Regions from separate parts of the Pseudanabaena sp. PCC 9330 genome, predicted to be linked through region 3. Evidence: predicted binding sites of a transcription regulator. Region 3 holds the regulator's gene; each other region holds the start of a gene.
The links. Region 3 encodes HrcA, which represses chaperone genes, less so after heat shock. Its sites were predicted from a motif close to TTAGCACTCNNNNNNNNNGAGTGCTAA; they were not measured.
Positions count from the first base shown of each region.

Region 1: the regulator HrcA is predicted to act here: its motif matches at 2,085-2,111, upstream of groES (co-chaperone GroES).
Region 2: the regulator HrcA is predicted to act here: its motif matches at 1,962-1,988, upstream of groES (co-chaperone GroES).

Region 1 covers NZ_JAYFES010000117.1:372,966-379,687, forward strand. Annotated here, with positions in the region: gene groL (chaperonin GroEL) at 1-1,478, opposite strand, end outside; gene groES (co-chaperone GroES) at 1,685-1,996, opposite strand; gene AC0QKW_RS23855 (DMT family transporter) at 2,256-3,158, shown strand; gene AC0QKW_RS23860 (SGNH/GDSL hydrolase family protein) at 3,175-4,461, opposite strand; gene AC0QKW_RS23865 (hypothetical protein) at 4,707-4,913, opposite strand; gene AC0QKW_RS23870 (putative bifunctional diguanylate cyclase/phosphodiesterase) at 5,256-6,722, shown strand, end outside.
Region 2 covers NZ_JAYFES010000107.1:153,847-160,568, forward strand. Annotated here, with positions in the region: gene groL (chaperonin GroEL) at 1-1,417, opposite strand, end outside; gene groES (co-chaperone GroES) at 1,603-1,914, opposite strand; gene AC0QKW_RS14540 (Dethiobiotin synthetase) at 2,044-2,388, opposite strand; partial or broken gene ppk1 (polyphosphate kinase 1) at 2,566-4,727, opposite strand; gene AC0QKW_RS14550 (hypothetical protein) at 4,728-4,955, opposite strand; gene AC0QKW_RS14555 (mechanosensitive ion channel) at 5,117-6,722, opposite strand, start outside.
Region 3 covers NZ_JAYFES010000120.1:97,633-104,354, reverse strand. Annotated here, with positions in the region: gene AC0QKW_RS25355 (hypothetical protein) at 1-91, shown strand, start outside; gene AC0QKW_RS25350 (Crp/Fnr family transcriptional regulator) at 744-1,478, shown strand; gene AC0QKW_RS25345 (LysR substrate-binding domain-containing protein) at 1,487-2,512, opposite strand; gene AC0QKW_RS25340 (hypothetical protein) at 2,714-3,538, shown strand; gene AC0QKW_RS25335 (2Fe-2S iron-sulfur cluster-binding protein) at 3,672-4,157, shown strand; gene hrcA (heat-inducible transcriptional repressor HrcA) at 4,231-5,328, shown strand; gene AC0QKW_RS25325 (DUF4126 domain-containing protein) at 5,340-5,939, shown strand; gene hemH (ferrochelatase) at 6,119-6,722, opposite strand, start outside.

The DNA of each region.
Region 1 (6,722 bases), on a different contig from region 3:
ATACCAGCGTCAAACATGTCAACGAATTCACCGTTGGCGGCGTTGTAGCCGACGTTGAAATCTTTTTCTTTGACGCGCTCGGCGATCACCGCACCGTTTTGACCGGCATTCTGAGCAATGCGCATCAGAGGCGCAGCCAGGGCGCGGGCGACGATCGCAGCGCCAGTGTGCTCTTCGCCAGTCAGGTTAGCCTCTAGCCAGGTGGTGAGGTCGGGCACCAGGTGGGCCAGGGTGGTACCGCCGCCGGGGACGATGCCCTCTTCAACCGCAGCCTTGGTGGCGTTGATGGCGTCTTCGAGGCGCAGCTTGCGATCTTTCATCTCGGTTTCGGTGGCGGCACCGACCTTGATCACGGCCACACCGCCGGAGAGCTTAGCCAGGCGCTCTTGCAGCTTCTCCTTGTCGTAGGTCGACTCGGTTTCGTCGATCTGGCGACGAATCTGCTCACAACGGGCCTTGACATCCTTCTCGTTGCCTTCGGCGACGATGGTGGTGGTGTCTTTGGTGATGGTGAGGCGGCGGGCCTGACCCAGCATGTCGAGCTTGGTGTTGTCGAGCTTGAGGCCGGTGTCTTCAGAGATCACCTGACCGCCGGTCAGTACGGCGATGTCTTCGAGCATGGCTTTGCGGCGATCGCCAAACCCAGGAGCCTTAACGGCGGCCACATTCAGCACACCGCGCAGACGGTTGACCACCAGGGTAGCCAGGGCCTCTTTCTCAATGTCTTCAGCGATGATGATCAGGGGACGGCCAGAGCGGGCGACTTGCTCCAGCACGGGCACCAGATCCTGCACCAGGGCAATTTTCTTGTCGGTGATCAAGATGTAGGGCTCGTCGAGCACCGCTTCCATGCGCTCGGTGTCGGTGACGAAGTAGGGAGAGACATAGCCCTTGTCAAAGCGCATGCCCTCGGTGACCTCCAGTTCGGTGGTCATCGACTTGCCTTCTTCCAGGGAGATGACGCCTTCGCGGCCCACTTTCTCCATGGCTTCGGCGATCATCGCGCCCACTTCTTCGTCGTTACCGGCTGAGATGGAACCCACCTGAGCGATCGACTTGGAGTCGCCAACGGGGCGGGCGTGCTCAGCAATTTTCTCGACCAGGTAAGCGGTGGCTTTGTCGATGCCGCGCTTGAGGGAGATGGCGTTGGCGCCGGCAGCCACGTTGCGCATGCCCTCTTTAACGATCGCATGGGCCAGCACGGTAGCGGTGGTGGTACCGTCGCCAGCGGCGTCGTTGGTTTTAGAAGCCGCCTGACGAATCAGGGCCACACCAGTGTTCTCGATGTTGTCTTCGAGTTCGATTTCTTTGGCGATGGTGACGCCGTCATTGACGATTTGGGGGGCACCAAATTTCTTTTCGAGCACCACGTTGCGGCCTTTGGGGCCGAGGGTGACGGCCACAGCCTCAGTCAGAATGTCCATGCCCCTTTCGAGGGCGCGACGGGCGTTTTCGTTGTAAACAATGCGCTTAGCCATAAATTCAATATTCTCCGAAAAGAAGACGAGAGGGGAATGTGAAAACGTGAAGGGAATTTAAGAGTCAGAATTTAGGAGTTCAGCTTAGTAGGTTGGGTGAAGCGTTAGCGGAACCCAACAAAACCTGGTATGGCTGATGGTGGCCACTGTCCACCCTACGGATTGCCTAGAGAGCACCCGCACAACATCCCAAATTCAAAATTGATTTAGCCGAGTACGGCGAGGATGTCTTTTTCAGACAGCAGCACAAACTCGTCGCCGCCCAGCTTAATGTCGGTGCCGGCGTACTTGGAGTAGAGCACCTTGTCGCCAATTTTGACTTCCAGGGCTTGACGGGTGCCTTTGTCGTCGGTTTTACCAGGGCCTACGGCGGTGATTTCGCCCACCTGAGGCTTTTCCTTGGCGGTGTCAGGAAGCAGAATGCCGCCAGCAGTGGTCTCTTCGGACGCACTTACTTTAATCAAAACTCGATCAGCTAGGGGCTTTACGCTAGATGCCGCCAAAGTGATAGCTGCCATACAATGCTTCTCCGGGTTTGCTATTAAGACAGCGCCTGGGGGAATTGCACTCGGCCCCACTCAGACGCATTACACAGGTTTTCGGAGCTTAGCACTCGCAAGCTCCGAGTGCTAATCTACGGCGGAACGGGGGGCGATCGCAATGAACGCCCTTGTACGGGTTCCCGAACTGGGGAGAGTGAGGGGGTAGGAAGTGGGGGAGATGGGGGAAGTGTGACTTACGGGTCAAGATGGAGGGCGAATTGTTTGGAGGGGTGCGATGACTGCTTTTGCAAATCTCAAGGTGTTGCTGCCCGTGCTTACCAGCTTTTTGTTTGCTGGCAGCTTTATAGCGGGCAAATACACCACCGTGGAGCTGGGGCCGTTGACCACCACCCTACTGCGCTACGCGATCGCCCTGGGGGTGCTGGGCCTGCTGATTTACCGCAGCGATCGCCCCAGCAAATCTCTCACTGTCGCCCGCGACCACTGGGGAGCCATGGCGCTGCTGGGTCTGTTTGGGGTGGTGGGATACCACTATTTTTTCTTTCTCAGCCTGCGCTACACCGCCACCGCTAACACCGCCATTATCAACGCCTTTAACCCGGTGCTGACAGGCATTATGGCGGCTCTGTTTATTGGCGAACGACTGACTCGCCGCCAGTACGGCGGCATTGTGCTGGCCCTGCTGGGGGTGCTGACTCTGCTGACGCGGGGCAACATTACCACTCTGCTCACCCTAGAGCTAAACCGGGGCGACGGGCTGATGCTCTGTGCCGTGCTGTGCTGGGTGGTGTATTCGCTGATCATCAAGCAGCTGAGCCAGTGCTACTCGGGGTTGACGATTACCTTTTATGCTGCGGTGGCGGGGGTGGGGCAGCTGCTGGTCTTAGCTTCTCTAGAGCGCTGGTGGGGGCAGTTAGGATCGCTGTCTGGGGCGTCGTGGATTGCGATCGCCTACATGGGGGTCGCCGCCTCGGGGGTGGCCTACCTGCTGTTTAACCTCAGCATTCAGCAAGTTGGCCCCACCCGTACGGCTAGCGTGGTCTATAGTCTGGTACCGATCTTTGTGGCGGGGCTGGCCTGGCTGTTTTTTCGAGAGCCGCTGACGGCAGCGATGGTGGCGAGTATGGGGCTCATTTTGCTGGGGGTAAATGTGGTGTTCAGTCAGCCCAAAACTTAAGTCTCTCGCTCCACTCTCAACCCAGGCCAAACTCAGGAAACTCGGCTTGAATTTGAGGTGCTATCTGGGTAGCGATAAACTGATTGAGATTCGACGTAGGATGGGAGCCATCGGTAAACGCAAAAGATCGTGAATCTAAGTTGCCTGACAAACCTGTGGGTCGAGTTAAGTAATCTAGATAAGAAACTTCCTTAACTAGAGTTAGCCCTGCGCCAATCACCGACTCTTCCCAAGCCGCTTCACCCCTTTCAAAAACATCGATTCCATCGATTACCATGACGTTTTTGATCGGGTCGTAGCCACCTTGCTGGCCTTTCAAATAATCATCAATATCATCTAAGAAGCCAACCAGAGATTGATTGGCTCCACCAAAGATATTGCTGCCCAGCAAATCATCGAACGTCGTTGAAAACCTAGTCTCTGACAATAAAGTAGAGCCGTAATCTATAGCCCGAGCAGAGAAGCCTTCTAGAGCATTAATCGCTTGGCCCGCCTTGTCGCCCATGGTCTGGGTGACATCATCAAACAAAAAGTTATTGCATCTCGGATCGGGACTATCGTAGGTGGCAATCAATCGAGCATTAACCTCGGCGGCCACACTAGTTAAAAACTCTCGCGTTTGGCCCGCGTAGTCACCCGGCAGCAGCGCATCAACTGCGCTATCTACTTGAATAGAAAAGGGTGAATCTCCTAGTTTTGACAAGCCAAAAATAACGATGTCATCTACATGATTCTCAAGGCTGGCAATTGCAGCATATATATTCCCTACTACCTGTGTAGCCAGATCGTTTTTTAGAGCGTTGTCGTCGTCTTGGCTAGGTGTCAAAAGCATGCTAGCAAAACTATTTATGTCAACTAACGCCTCGAATACATCGTTGCTGCCCGCACTAAAAATAATGTCTGGCTTCGCGGCCTTAGCCTCAGGAATTCCGATAGAGGCCAGATCTTGTGTAAACAACGCAATTTGAGATTGTACGCCCACGGGAAACATCTCTAAACCATTGCCTGCTGAGCCAAATACTCCCGTCGTAGCGCCAGCAACAGCGTAGTTAATATTTTGTGTTAGGGGGTTGAGCGTAGGCAGAGCGGTGGGCAGCCTAACACCAAGCGCTAATGAGGTGGGATCGATATCTAACTGAGCCAGCACGGCTTCGCCAAGCACGAGGCTATTGGACGCTTTGCCCCCGGTATAGGGAGGATCAAAAAAGGGAAGATCAGGAAATGGAACGATGCCAAAGGGAGCCAAGATATTGGTTAGATTTCCAGTATCGAGCAAACTATCGCCTAGCAAAGCAATGGTCATGGCTTCTGGGGGCTCATAAAGACATGCTCAATCTTGAGAGAGACAATAGTGAGAACACAAGCAACAGACACATATATTAAACATGCAGAGCACAGGCAAGCTGTATATTTACCAGCGCCTCCCTTTCAAGCGCCTCTAGCGACAAAAAGTTAGCCCGCCGAGAGGCCACTCGTTAGTGATCGCTCGGCGGGCTGCATTCTAATAGATGATTTAGGAACCGTCTGGGGTGGTTGATTAGCCGAGGGTTAGTAACTTTCTTCGGGGGCGACGGTGTGCAGGGCCAGGTCGTGGTTGGCTCGGTTGAGGCGATCGGCGATCGCCTTGCGCATTCTCAGGCTGATTGTCTCATCGGCTAAGACTTCTTGGGCTTCTTCACGGTACTCAGCTCCCTGCACCGTATCGGCCTCGTCGATGTGCTTTAGGTGCTCAAGTACGTCTCGGGGAGTTGTCATGGTGCGTATCCTTTTAGGTGACTGTGGCCCTCAAGGCAAAAATGCCGGGCCAGGCTTGCCTTCATTGTCCTTGAGCATCTGGGTAACGGCCACCTCTGGGGCTGAAGCTTTACCGCGCGATAAGGTTTGTTGTGCTTCGCAATAGAGCGTTGCACTTAGCGCCAGCGAAGGTTTACTGAACTGCCCTCGTCAGGATCCATTAAATTTAACTTTAGCAATCAATACTATCTTGGAGAGGGTCTCTCTACCCGTGGTTAACAATTGGACGTTTCTGCCCCCATAGCCCCTTTCAGCCCCTAGGCTGATGGAGTAGAGGATTATGATTTTGGGGGAGAGTTAAGCATGGAAACTGCTGCCAACGGCGCGATCGCGGCGGCGTATTTCATCATTCCCCTGACGCTATTGCCGCTGCTGTTGACCGCCAAACGCGACATCTGGCTCAACCTGCTGGTGCTGACTGTGTTTGTCTTTAGCTGCGGTGTCGGTCACACCCTCAGCGCCATGCACCTGCACAGCACCCCCTGGCATTGGGTGACTGCCGGGGTGTCGTGGGCGGCGGTGGTGGTGCTGTTGCGCAGCCAAAGTCGGCTGCGCTACCTGGGCGAAACCTTTCATCTGCTAGAGGCTACCTGGGATCAAGCGCTGACGGGTAAGATGCTCTGCGAGCGCAGTGGTGACGACTTGACCCTGCTGAAGCTCAACCCTGCCGCTGCCGCCATCACCAAAAACTTGATCAAACCGGGCGATCGCCTCTGCGAAAAAATGCCCGTCCACCGCCAGCAGGTCTACCCCTACCAGGTGCCCCTGATCGATCTCTACTTTGAGGCACTGACATCGGGGAAACCCCAGCGCCTCGAATACCAGTACAAGGGTGAAATTTCGGGCTGGTACATGACCCTGGTCACCCCCATTGCCCCAGACCTGCTCTACATGACCTTCACCGAGGTCAGCGGTGTGATCCACGACCCGCTCACGGGCCTCTACAACCGCCGGGTGCTGGAGATGGATCTAGAGACCTGGGATGTCTGTCTGTTTATTGACCTCGATCGCTTTAAGCTAATTAACGATCAGCGGGGTCACCTGCTGGGCGACAAACTGCTCAAAGCAGTAGCGGCGGTGCTGCAAGACCACGCCCAAACCTACAACGGCATTGCGGTGCGAAATGGCGGCGACGAGTTTTTGCTGCTGCTGCCTGCCCCTGACTCATCCGAGTCATGCCTGACCCCGGCGGCGATTGCCGCCAGCGTCCTCAAAGATATTTTGGCCATTGAAACCGAAGGGGCCAGTGTGGGAGCTTCTATTGGTGTCTCTAGGGGCACCATCGACGCTTTTGAGGAGGATACCCCGATCAATCGGCTGCTCCAGGCTGCCGAGACCGCCATGCGAGAGGCTAAGCGCAATCGCTGCTCCAACGCGCCTGAGCACCACATCCAGCTTTGGAACTGCGACTTGGCCCAGCGGCGACTGCGCCAAATTACCCTCGAAGCCTACCTCGATCAGCGCAGCAGTGAGGCAGAGTTTTCTCTGGCCTACCAGCCTATCTGCCATATGGAAACTGGAGCCATTGTCGGAGCCGAAGCTCTCATCCGGTGGGATTCGGCACGGCTGGGTCGGGTATCGCCCTCGGAGTTTATTCCTGTGGCCGAGGCTACGGGCTTAGTCCACCGGATTAGCGATTGGGTGCTTTGCCATGCCCTAGAACAACTGAGCCAGTGGCAGGATATAGCCCCTCAATTCGCCCTTTCCATCAACATCAGCCCCCTAGAACTTGAGGACGACGACTTCTTAGACCGCATCATGCAGCGGGTC
Region 2 (6,722 bases), on a different contig from region 3:
CCTTCTCCTTCACCTGCTCAACGATCACAGCGCCGTTGAAGCCCGCGTTCTCAGCGATGCGGCTGAGGGGCGCGGTCAGGGCGCGGGTGACGATCTGGGCACCCAGCAGCTCTTCGCCGCTGAGGTTGGCATTGGCCCAGTCGGCCAGCTGCGGGGCCAGGTGGGCCAGGGTGGTGCCACCGCCGGGGACGATGCCCTCTTCCACTGCGGCCTTGGTGGCGTTGATGGCGTCTTCGAGGCGCAGCTTGCGGTCTTTCATCTCGGTCTCGGTGGCGGCCCCGACTTTGATCACGGCCACCCCGCCGGAGAGCTTGGCCAGGCGCTCCTGGAGCTTCTCTTTGTCGTAGGTGGACTCGGTTTCTTCGATCTGGCGACGGATCTGCTCACAGCGGGCCTTGACCTGCTGCTCGTTGCCCTCGGCGACGACGGTGGTGGTGTCTTTGGTGATGGTGATGCGGCGGGCGCTGCCCAGCATGTCTACCTTGACGTTGTCGAGCTTGAGGCCGGTGTCTTCAGAGATTACCTGGCCACCGGTGAGCACGGCGATGTCTTCGAGCATGGCCTTGCGGCGATCGCCAAACCCAGGCGCTTTGACAGCGGCCACGTTGAGCACGCCGCGCATGCGGTTCACCACCAGGGTGGCCAGAGCCTCTTTCTCAATGTCTTCGGCAATGATCATCAGGGGCTTGCCGGAGCGAGCCACCTGCTCGAGCACGGGCACCAGATCCTGCACCAGGGTGATCTTCTTGTCGGTGATTAGAATGTAGGGCTCGTCCAGCACCGCTTCCATGCGCTCGGTGTCGGTGACGAAGTAGGGCGACAGGTAGCCCTTGTCGAAGCGCATGCCTTCAGTGACCTCCAGTTCGGTGGTCATGGACTTGCCCTCTTCCAGGGAAATCACGCCCTCGCGGCCCACTTTATCCATGGCGTCGGCGATCATTTGGCCGACTTCGTCGTCGTTGCCAGCGGAGATGGCCCCCACCTGGGCGATCGACTTGGAGTCTTCCACGGGGCGGGCGTGCTCGGCAATTTTCTCCACCAGAAAGGCGGTGGCCTTGTCGATGCCGCGCTTCAGGGAGATGGCGTTGGCCCCGGCGGCGACGTTGCGCAGGCCCTCTTTGACTATGGCGTGGCCGAGAACGGTGGCGGTGGTGGTGCCGTCGCCTGCGGCGTCGTTGGTCTTGCTGGCGGCCTGGCGCAGCAGCGAGACGGCGGTATTTTCAATATGATCTTCTAGCTCAATTTCTTTAGCAATGGTGATGCCGTCGTTGACGATCTGGGGCGCGCCGTACTTTTTCTCCAGCACCACGTTGCGACCCTTGGGGCCGAGGGTGACGGCGACGGCTTCGGCCAGCATGTCAAAGCCGCGCTCTAGGGCGCGACGGGCATCTTCGTTGTAGGTGATGGTTTTAGCCATAGGTCAAAAAATCCTCCCAGCAAGAATTGTTGAACTAACTGCGTGTTGAAGACTCGGTGCATCGCTTCGCGGATGCACCCTACGGGGTGAGGGGCGATCGCGTGGATCTAACCCACCCCTACCCCTCCTAGGAGGGGATGTTGGAGAACCAATCCAAAATCACCAGTTTAAAATCCAAAATCGGCCTAAGCGAGGGCGGCGAGGATGTCGGACTCGCGCAGCAGCACGTAGTCGTCGGTGCCCAGCTTGATGTCGGTACCGGCGTACTTGGAATACAGCACCTTGTCGCCGACCTTGACTTCTACGGGCTGGAATGAACCGTTGTCGTCGCGCTTGCCGGGGCCAACCTGCACCACTTCGCCCACCTGGGGCTTTTCCTTAGCAGTGTCGGGCAGCAAGATGCCGCCAGCGGTTTTTTCTTCGGCGGCGCTGACTTTAACCAAAATGCGATCGCCCAGAGGCTTTACAGTAGACACACTCAGGGTGACTGCGGCCATAACTTACCTCCAAAAAGGGTAGTAAACATCTGCGTAGACAGGACGCGTTAGCACTCTTGCATCCTGAGTGCTAATTTAGCTGCCCACAAGTTCTCGCTGCAATTCTCTGGGAGGTGTGGTTTGCCGAACCTACCCCATCCACTCGCCAAACACAATCGACTGCGCTGCTTTGCCAATGCGTCCCAAGTCCTCATCGAGCATGGGCGGCCAGATAACCCCAGCCTTCTGCCCCTGAGAATAGAGCTGGCGGCTTTCGTAGGCGAGAATGAACAGGGCTTTGGTCAGGGTGCGATCGAGGGTGGGTTCGTTCTTGAGCCCTTCAAACAGCACTTTGAGGGCCAGCAGCAGGGAGGTCACCTGGCCAGGGATGGGCGGTTTGCCCTGGCGCAGGCAGGCAATAAAGGTATCGGGTAGGTCTTCGCTGGTGCCCAGGGTCTGGCGGACTACAAATTCGCGAGCGGTTTCAAAATCCATGGGGTAACGGTAGCTGAATAGGGTGATCTAGCCCCGCGTGTGCTGCTCATGCTACAGGCCACAGCGCCAGGGCTATGCCCGCCAGATGCAGTGCCAGTAGCTTCACCAAGTGACTCTGCCCCAGTCTACCGCCTGGACTGCATAGCAGCTACATAGCTTTAGTTTTGAGTTCGTGTCCTAAGGCCTCTGTCTAGCCCGCTCCATCAGCAGTTCTTGGGCGCTGCTGTTGGGTTCACCCGGTCGGGGGCGGCGCTGGCGGTAGCTGCCGTCGGCGGCCATATCCCAAGCCTGGCGATTATCTTGCAGACACAGATCGAGAATGGTCTTGATCTCGTTGCGGCTGTGGACATCGACAATGGGCACCATCACCTCGACCCGGCGATCGAGATTGCGCGGCATCCAGTCGGCGCTACCCAGCAAAAATACCTCCTGTCCACCGTGCTGAAAATACAGGATGCGGGAGTGTTCTAGAAAACGCCCCACAATGCTGATGACTCGAATGTTGTCGCTAATGCCAGCCAGCCCCGGCCGTAGGCAGCAGATCCCCCGCACAATCAGGTCGATCTCTACCCCTGCCTGGGAGGCCTGGTAAAGGGTGGTGATCAGGTCAGGGTCAACCAGAGAGTTCATTTTGGCGATAATGCGCCCGCCCTTGCCTTTTTTCTGAAAAGCCATCTCCTGATTGATCAAGCTGGTCAGACGCTGGCGCAGGGTGAGGGGGGCCACTAAAATCTGGCGATAAACCTGCTGGCGCGAGTAGCCAGTCAGGTAGTTAAACAGGTCTGAGATATCGGCACCCACGTCTTCCCTGGCGCTGAGCAGACCCAGATCAGTGTAGACGCGGGCTGTTTTGGGATTGTAGTTGCCGGTACCAATGTGGTAGTAGCGACGAATGCGATCGCCCTCTCGCCGCACCACGAGCACCACCTTGGTGTGAGTCTTTAGACCCATCAGGCCGTAAACCACGTGCACCCCTGACTGCTCTAGCTTGCGGGCCCAGTTAATGTTGTTTTCTTCGTCAAAGCGGGCCTTGATCTCTACTAGCACAGTCACCTGCTTACCGTTCTCCGCCGCTGAGATCAGCGCATTCACAATGGGAGAGTCGCCGGAGGTGCGGTACAGAGTCATTTTGATCGCCAGCACCTGGGGGTCGTGGGCCGCCTGGGTGATGAAACGCTGCACCGTAGCCGTAAAGGAATGGTAAGGGTGGTGCAGTAGCTGTTCCTGACGTCGCAGCAGAGAAAACAGATCATCGGCAGCTTCTAAATCTAGGTCGTCGTCGTCTACCTCCGGCGGGCTGAGGCTTTCGAGGGCAGGGGGAATGGTGGGCGTCCAGCTTGGCACCTTAAGATCGGCCAGAGGCAAAGCCATGAAGGTCATCAGGTCGCTGAGGCCCAGTAGCCCGTCAACGTCGTAGATATCGGTGTCGGCTAGCCCCAGTTCTTCCATCAGCATGGCCCGCACCGGGGCAGGGGTATCGCGCTGAATTTCCATTCGCACCGCTGAGCCGCCGCGCCGTCGCTTGCGCAGCTCCTGCTCAATGGCCAGCATCAGGTCGTCGGCCTCGTCTTCTTCGACCGCAAGATCGGCGTTGCGAGTAATGCGAAAGCTGTAATGTTCCTGCACCACCATGCCGGGAAATAGGGCTGACAGGTTGGCGGCAATCACCTGCTCTAGGGGCACCCCCAGCCAGCGACAGGGTTGATCGCCCAGGGCATCCTTGGGCGCAATGGGCAACGTGATAAACCGAGGCAGCACCCGGGGCACTTTGACTCGGGCAAAGTGGGTTTGATCGGTTTGGGGGTCTTGCACCACCACCGCCAGATTTAAGCTCAGATTAGAGATGTAGGGAAAGGGGTGCCCGGGGTCTACCGCCAGGGGAGTGAGCACCGGAAAGACTTGCTCTTCAAAGTAGTCACGGCAGTGGGTGTGCTGAGCCGAGGTCAGGCTCGCGTAGTCGAGTAGGCGTATTCCCCGCCGCGCCATCTGCTGCCGCAGATCACCGGTGAATGACCGGTGCTGCTGCTCGACCATGGGGCGCAGAGTCGTGCTGATGGCGCTGAGGTGTTCTTCTGGGGTCAACCATCGGGAGAGAGGCGAGTCACCTGGGCTTCAATTTGCTGCTTTAGGGCCGCCACTCGCACCATGAAATATTCGTCCAGGTTGGCGCTAAAAATCGCCAAAAACTTTAGCGCCTCCAGCAAAGGGGTGCGCTCGTCGAGGGCTTCGTGCAGCACCCGCCGATTAAACTCTAGCCAGCTCAGCTCGCGGCTAAGGTAGTACTGAGGGGCGCTGAGATCGAGCGATGTTTCACCACTCCGTCGCTCCACAGTAGCCATTTAGCTCATCTCCCCTGGCAGATTTTCGGTGCTAAACACAGCGGCTAGCTGACCCTGCCACCATTGGCCTAGGTTGATCAAGGCTTGGTGCAGTTTGGTCGGGCAGGTCTCGGGGGCGAGGGTGGCCCGCTGATCTTGCAGTTGTTGGAGCTGCCACTGTATCAGCAGCCAGGGCTTGGAGAGGCCGTTGGTGGCGTCTATATATTGAGCCCAGTCTTTGCTTGCCATGGGGTCTCCAGTGGTAGATCGCGATCGCCCCAGTAGGGCACTGCTGCTTGGCCTATTGTTAAGTCTGAGTTAACAATACTAGCGCGACTCCCCCAGGTGCGACCAGGTGCGACATCACCGGCCCCGATAGTTAAAACTCCAGGGCCGACAGACGTGCCCTCTTAGCGCTGCTTGAAGGTGGCTAGCCAATCTCTCAGCTGGTCGGCGGCCACATCGCGCCCACCCAGACCAAAGGCGATCGCGATCGCGACGGCGATCGCCCCCAGCAGCAGCCCAAAGGCCAAGTTGACAATATCAGGCGCTACCCCCATCTGCTGCAGGGCCATGGCCCCCACAAAGATCAAGATCGCAATCCGTGCCGCCTGGGCCAGCACCTTAGCCTGGCCAGTACCCATGGCAGTGATCAGGCGAAAGGCCAGGTTGGCCAGGTAGAGCCCCACCGCAAACACGACTACCCCGCTCAGCACCCTTGCCCCCACCCGCAAAATAGCCCGCACAATGTCGGTGAGACCTGGGAAGTTAAGGATTTCGGTGGCGGTCACCGCCCCAAACAGCACGATCGCCACCAGGGTGACAATGCCCACCAGCTCTGAAGGAGTGCGGCTCGGTGCCTGCACCAAAGCCATGGGCCGCCCCTCGGCATCGAGCCCTGAGGTTGCCGAGGTGGCGGCACCCAGGTTGAGGTCAGGCAATCCTAAAATGCCCATGATGTTGTCAAACCCAGCCCCCCGCAGCAGGCTGGTGACGAGATCAGCCACAAAGCGCCCCACTGCGTAGGCTGCCGCGATCACGACCCCAGCCATAATCACCTGGGGAATGGCCGTCAATACCCGCTCTAGCATTAGGATAGCGGGGGCCGAAATGGCGTCTATATTGAGCTCATTGAGCGCCGCTACCACCGCCGGTATCAGCACCAGCACGTAGGCCACAGTACCGGCTAAGCTCGACAGAGAAAACCCGCCCGGAGTGACACCAGGCCCAGTAGAGCCCAAGCCCAGGCGGCTGCCCAGGCGATCGGTACCAGCGGCCAGCAGCAGATTGGTCACGACTCCCCGCACAATGCGGGCGATCACCCAACCAATGGCCAGCACAATACCCGCCGTCACAATGCGAGGAATAGCCTGGAGAAAGGAGTTGATTAACTCTTCGACCGGGGCCAGCAGCCCTGGCAACTGCAGGGCACTCAAAATGAGCGGAATAAACAGCAGCAGAATGAACCAGTACAGCACATTGCCGATGGTCTCGTTGAGCACCACCGGGGTGCTGCTCTGATCTAGCCCCGTCTGCTGACTGAGGCGCTCATCGAGGTTAAATCGCCCCAGACCGTTGATGACTAGCGATCGCACCAGAGTAGCTGCCAGCCAGGCCAGCCCCAGCAGCAGCAGCGCCCCACCAATCCGGGGGAGGTAGAGAAAGATCTGGTCTAAAAAATTGTTTAGCGGCGCCGACACCCCGGCCAGGTTAAGGGCATTGAGCGACGCCACAATGGCAAAGAGAAAGATGACCCAATACACCAGGGCCGACACCCACTTCTCAACCGGAATCACCTGCTCAGACTGCTGGCCCCCAGACCAGTTGGCAATGCGGTTGTCTAAGTTGACCTGGCGCAGCAGATTGCGCACCCCTAGGGCCACCACCGTAGCGACAATCCAGCCCAGCAGCAGCAGCGCGATCGCCCAGATCAGGCTGGGTATAAACTGCCCTAGCTGGCCCGAGGCCTCTTGGGCAAAGCGACTCGGGCCAGTCACTGAGTTGGCCGGCGGAGCG
Region 3 (6,722 bases):
TCTTTACCTGCTTGGCCCCAACGAAAGCCTAATTCCTGAGTATTTGGGGCAAAAAATTGCCGACGGCATGCGCCATCGCCTGATGAGCTAGGCAGCGGTGCAGTGCCCCTTAACCGATTACCTCTAAGGCGGCTCTGGAGACGCCCTGGGCACCCTGCTGGAGTTGACTGAGACCGAGTGCACCTGGTGCCCTGCTCTGCTCTGGCCACCTACCCGCATCAGATGCTCTAGGCCGTGGTGCCGATGGGAAAAGGCGTCAAGAATGAGAAACCTTTGGGAGAACCTACAAAACAAAAGAGATGCCGACGACTGGCCGTGTTTCGTCTCGGCATCTCTTCTGGTTCGCTCCTCACACAATTTGAATTATAGGATCACCATGGGGGAATGTCACCCCCCAGCAGCCAATTGAATGAACAGTTTTTCTTATGGGTTTTTGTATCGTTGAAAACGGGAGCGCAGCGATCGCCTCAGAATAACCGCCATAGTCAGGATATGGTGCCGTCGACAGTCCGGCAAAGTTTTAGGGTAGACCTGCGATAGACCGGTTGGATAGTCTCCCCAGACGACGACAGCACACAATCGCTAGCAGGGCTACGGGAAATTACGGGTTCTCTGTATTAGTATTGGATGGCCTATGACGGCTTTGGCACCTCTGTTCACTGGAAGTAGCCTGAGCGATCGCGTCCTAGCCTCGGGTCTTGTCCATTGGTCGTGGTCTGTACCGTTTCATCCAGCTGCTGGCTATGCAATCATCTCTTCCCTCTGATAACGCCCGACCATTTTTGACTTGGCAGCGCATTACTGACTGGGCCCACGCCCACTACCGGACAAGGACATTTAACCAAAACGAGCGCATTCCTACCCGTTCTGGGCTGCTCTACCTGGTAGAGCGCGGCGCGGTGCGGTTGGTGGGCTCGGCCCAAGCAGCCGGTGACCAGGAGGCCAGTGAAGCAGATCTAGAGCTTGAGCCAGGCGACGAAGAGACGACCTCCCCCCTATCCATGGGCCTCAGTGAAGAGGCTTTTCTTGGCTTTGTTGGGGCTGGACAACCCTTTGAGATTGTGGCCCAGGCTCCCTTTATGTTGCAGAGTTTTGCCCACGTCGATCAGACCACTGTGATCTGGCTCTACTGGAACGACCTAGACAACTGGCCTCACTTTCGACGCGAGGTGCTCGATGCCTTTCGCTATCAGCACCAGCGCAAGCTGCTGTGGCTCAGCACCCTGGGGCAGCGGCGCACCATCGATCGCCTCCTCGGCTTTCTCACCCTGCTGATCGAGGAGTTTGGCGAGCCCTGCGAGTCAGGGTACTACCTGCCCTGGTCACTGACCCACGCTCAGATTGGCAGCGCCATTGGTTCGACTCGGGTCACGGTCACCCGACTCATGGGCAAGCTACGCCAGCGCCAACTGATCCATATCCACAAAGATGGGCTGATTGCGATTCCCAGCAATCCATCGGCAGTTCAAGATGCCTAGAGCATTGCTCAGGGGGCGCTGAGGTTAAGGGGCTCTGGGGGTGATGAGGCTGGCTTAGCGCCATTTTTCTCGGCAATATTTTTCTCTGAACCCGTGGCCTTAAAGTTAAGGGGCAAGTTTGTAAACTGGGGCAAAATTTCGGTGGTAAACGCAGCGGCTGCCTTAGAGCGGTAGCGGCTGGGGTTAAAAATGACCGACAGGGTGCGGTTGACCACCACCGAATCGATTTTGGCTCGGTGCAGTACGCCCATCTGAAGCTCTTTTTCAATGGCAGAGTTTGATACAAAGGCCACCCCTAGCCCTGACTGTACTGCGGTTTTGATCGCCTCGATGGAGTTGAGCTCCATTTCGATCTTGAGGCGGCGGGTTTCAATTCCGCAGCGGGTGAGCACCTGATCAATCACCTTGCGAATGGTAGATTGCGAGTCTAGGGCAATAAAGTGCAGCTTGTAGAGGTCTTCTCGCTGTACTACGGCCTGACTGGCCAGAGGATGATACATCGGCATAATCAGTGCGAGTTCGTCCTCGGCGTAGGGCACTCTTTCTAAAGAGTCCTGTAATTCGGGAGGAATTTCACCCCCAATAATGGCTAGATCAACTTGGCCATTGGCCACACTCCAGGCAGTTCGACGGGTGGAGTGGACATGCAGCTGCACCGCTACGTCCGCATACTTTTGCCGAAATAGGCCGATCATTCGCGGCAGCAGATAGGTGCCAGTGGTCTGGCTAGCGCCGATAATCAAGGTGCCGCCCTGCAAATTTTGGAGATCTTCGATGGCACGGCAGGTCTCTTGGCACAGGCTGAGAATGCGATCGCCGTAACTCAACAACAAATGCCCAGCCTCAGTGAGCTGAGCTCGCCGCCCGCCCCGGTCAAACAGCGGTACATCTAGCTGGCGCTCTAGGTTTTGTACCTGAAGGCTAACTGCCGGCTGAGAGACATATAGGCTGTCTGCCGCTCGTTTAAAGCTGCCCTCCGCTGCGATGGCCTTGAGAATGCGCAGCTGATCGAGGGTAAAGGGAAGGTCAGACATGGGCATTAACCCTAACGTACGATAATCCTGGGATGCCAACAAACCATGATAGTAATACAGGCCACTCTATACTGATACTGCCGCTCTGATCCTAGGTGGACTAATTGTCCTAGGCCCGGTACTGGACGCAGTCTGTCATCCCTAGATTACTTGGTTCGGGACACTCAACACCAAAATTTAGAACGGAACCCCGCAGGATTTATGAAACGTCAGGTAATCCAGACTGTCCTGAATTTACCCGGCATCTCTGGGATGGCTCTGATTGACGGGCGCAATCGTCCTTTCTTTTTGGGCTCAGACATTAGCCTCAACACCCAGCAGCAAGATGCCCTGGCCCAGGGTATTCAGCAGGTGGTCGAAACGACTCCTGCCCAATTTGAGACCTTTACGTTTCGATTTAGCACCCAGTTGGCCTATATCTATAAGCTCGACCAGGGGTTGATTTTGCTGGTGCTGATCAGAGACCAGATGGCTTTGACCGAGTATCGGGCCGCTATTAACGCGCTCAAGGAAACCCTGGTGGAAGCGCCCCATAACGCAGTGCCAACCTTTCGGCTGCTGGCGGGCTGCGTCACCCTGGGTAGTGCGTCTCTGTCGGTTGAGGCCACAGCGCCAGGAACCGCACCAGGAATCGCACCAGATCGGCCGGGGCCACCGGAAGCAGAGTTGGCTCCGAGCCAGGCTAAGGCTCAGCCCGATGTCGAGGGGGCGATCGCAGCGCTCAACCATCTGAGCGATGGGGCCAGCCAGTACCTGGGCAAAATTATAGTGATCAATACCTGGAAGCAGTCTCGCCCCCCCCACCCCTGGCTAGAGCAGTTTGAGGTGCAAAAAGACGGCCATTTTATTGCCAGGCTCGATGGTCAGACTCTGCTCACTCCAGATCAACACCAAGGGCTTAAAGACTGGGTGGCGGCATTCCTCAGTCGCGGCGGCAAAACCATCCGCAGTTTTCAATCGCTGGTGTGTGAGCAAGCCCTCACGCCCGAGGAGCATACTCTGCTGTTGGGCACTCCCCCGGACTAACCTCCTGACCCGATCTCCCTGGGTCTAAGCTAGCTGGGGAAAATCTGGGGCGATCGCTAGAACTATGGGTCTATGGCTGACCCAGCTTGCTACTATCTTGACTTACACCGATTCCACCTCCACGCACCTAACTATGGCTAAAACTGTTCGTCTAGAGCCCATCGCCCAAGAGACATCTGTTGAGACCAACGGCAATTTACTGTCGGTCTTATTGAACAAAGACCTAGACGTGCTGAGAGAGTGTGGGGGGCGCGGCATGTGCGCCACCTGCCACATCTATGTAGAGTCAGGGATGGAGGCACTGACCCCGATCAACCGCCGAGAGCAACGTACGCTGGAGGTGATTACCTCCTGCAAGCCCAACTCGCGCCTAGCTTGCCAGGCCAGGGTGATTGCTGACGGTGTGGTAGTTGAGCTACCGCCGGGGATGTATGTCAACTCGCTGCAAGACATTGAGGCGCTGATTGGTCGCCGGGCCGATCAAGACCTACTGCACCCAATCACCGGCGAGGTGCTGGTGGAGCAGGGTAAGCTGATCACGCGATCGACCATGGCTCAGCTTGAACGCACCGCCAGCTTTAAAGTGGGCGAGTTCTTTAGCCAGAGCAAAGACCTGTAACCCGGGGCTCGACGAACCCCAGAAAACATCTGTTATGGTAAGGCAAAGCCGTAGTTGCATGTCTTGCTCTCCTATGGACTCTGCCTTTTCCCTCAGTGTGCGCCATCAGCAGGTGCTGCAGGCCACGATTCGTCACTACATTGCCACCGCAGAGCCCGTTGGGTCGCGCGCCCTAGCCCAGGAATATGGCCTCAAGGTGAGTCCGGCTACGGTGCGGAACACCATGGGGCTGCTTGAGAAGTACGGACTGCTGTACCAGCCCCACACCTCAGCGGGGCGCGTGCCTTCTGACTTTGGCTATCGCCTCTACGTCGATCGCCTGATGTCGCCAGCGACTCAGGTGGGGCGGCGGGTCGATGCAGCTCTGTCAGAAGAACTAGACTGGATGGGCCGCAGCCTGGAGTCTTTACTGCGATCGGCCACCCAAATTTTGGCTCAGATCAGCGGCTATTTGACCCTGGTGACGGTGCCCCAATTTAACACCGTGCTGATTCGCCATGTGCAGCTGGTGGCTGTAGAGGGAGGGCAGGTGCTGATGGTGGTGCTGCTTGACTCCTTGGCTACCCAGTCGGTGGTGGTGCAGCTCCCGGCAATGCTGGGAGCCTCTGAGCCGGGGGGTGCCGGTGAACCGGGTCGCCGGGGGTTAGAAATTTTGTCAAACTTTTTGACCCAGCACCTGCGCGGGCGCTCTCTGAGCGATGTGACGACCCTCTGCTGGGACGATCTAGATGCAGAGTTTCAGGACTATGGAGCGCTGTTGGGTAGGGCGCTGGGAGACTTAGCTCAGCGATCGCAGGTGACGGAGACCCCCCAATTTGTGGTCAGCGGGTTAGCAGAGGTGTTGCGCCAGCCCGAGTTTTCTGATGCCCAGCGCATTCAGGCCATTGTAAGGCTGCTGGAGGAAGATCAGTCACAGCTGTGGCCGCTGTTCTATGAAGCGCCATCCGCTGGCGGGGCGGGGCTGAGCGGCGTCGATGTCAAAGTGTGGATTGGCGCTGAGAACCCTCTGGAGCCCATGCAGGGCTGCGCTCTAGTGGTCTCAAATTACACTCGGGGCGACCGAGCAGTTGGCAGCGTAGGGGTGCTGGGGCCAACTCGCATGGTCTATGAGAATGCCGTGGCGGTGGTGCAGGCTGCCGCTGACTACCTCTCCACCGCCCTCAGCGAATAGAGCCGTATCTCTTGGCTACTACCCTTAATTGGGTTTATAAATCCATCGTGATTATCACTGAGCTATTGGCAATTCTCTCGATCGCAGCAGCGACAGGCCTGCGACTGGCTCTGCCGCTGCTGCTGATTGGTCTCATGTCTGGCTCTCAGCTGTGGGCCAACGTGCCACTGCTGTGTCGTCTGCCGCCAACCCTAGTCCTGGGGGTGTTGGCAACCTGGTCGATAGCTGAGCTGATGCTATCTAAGAACCGCTATAGCCAGCGGTTTTTCCAGATTTTGGAGCTGGTGCTCAGCCCCGGAGTTGGAGCGCTGGCGGGCATTGGTGTCGCCAGAACGCTGGGCCTAGATAGCTGGCTTAACTTAGTGGCGGGGATGACTAGCGCCCTGCTGGCTTTGGTGATCCAGCTGTTGCAGGTGGGGCTATTTTTTCGCCCCCAGCGCCCGCCCCTGTGGCTCTTTTTTGTGGTGGACGGGCTGTGCATTGTGCTGGCGGTGTTCGCCTTTGACTCGCCCAATCAGGGGGGTGTGATCGCCCTACTGTTGCTGTGGCTAGGAATTCGCACTTCTTACCTGTGGCGTCGCTGGCCTGGGCGATCGCGCCCTGAGCCCTAGGGTAAACTCATCTTGCTCAGGTTGAGCAAGATGGTTGCTAATTCCTTGCTTTTTGGGCATGGCTGCACGTCCGTCAAATCGCGATTGAGCGACATAGCTCTGTAGCGATCAACACTACCGATACAGTAAATCTAAACGCAAGTTAAGCGCAGATCCCTATGGGCTTTGGGCTGAAGATCTTAAAGAATACCAACAAAGTGAAGGGGGCCACGACCGCTGACCAGCTCTAGCAGCAGAGCCAAGAACCCAACCATAGCCAGCCGCCCATTCCACACCTCGGCCACCGGGGTGAGCCCCCAGGCCGATCGATCTTGGGGGTAAATTTTGACTTTCTTATCGGGGTGCACCACGTCGGAAAAAAGCTGGCGTGGTGCTTCTAGGGCTTCGGTAACCATGTCGGCCATATCGGCGATGAACCGGGGGTGGGTGTTGAGGGCAGGCACCCGGTGGAAGCCATGAATACCGGCGGCTTCGGCGATTTCGCGGTACTCGATGTCGATCTCTTGCAGGGTTTCGATGTGCTCAGAGACAAAGCTGATGGGCACCACTACCAGGTCTTTGACCCCCTGCTGGGCCAGCTGCTCGATCGCATCTTCGGTGTAGGGCTGTAGCCACTCTACCGGGCCGACGCGGCTTTGGTAGGCCAGGGTGTGGGGGTTGGGGCGGTTGAGCGCCTTCATAATCAGCTCGGTACAGTGCTCGATCTCGCGCTGGTAGGGGTCACCGGCTTCTTCGACGTAGCTGACGGGCACCCCGTGGGCGCTAAAGAAAATGTGGGCTTGG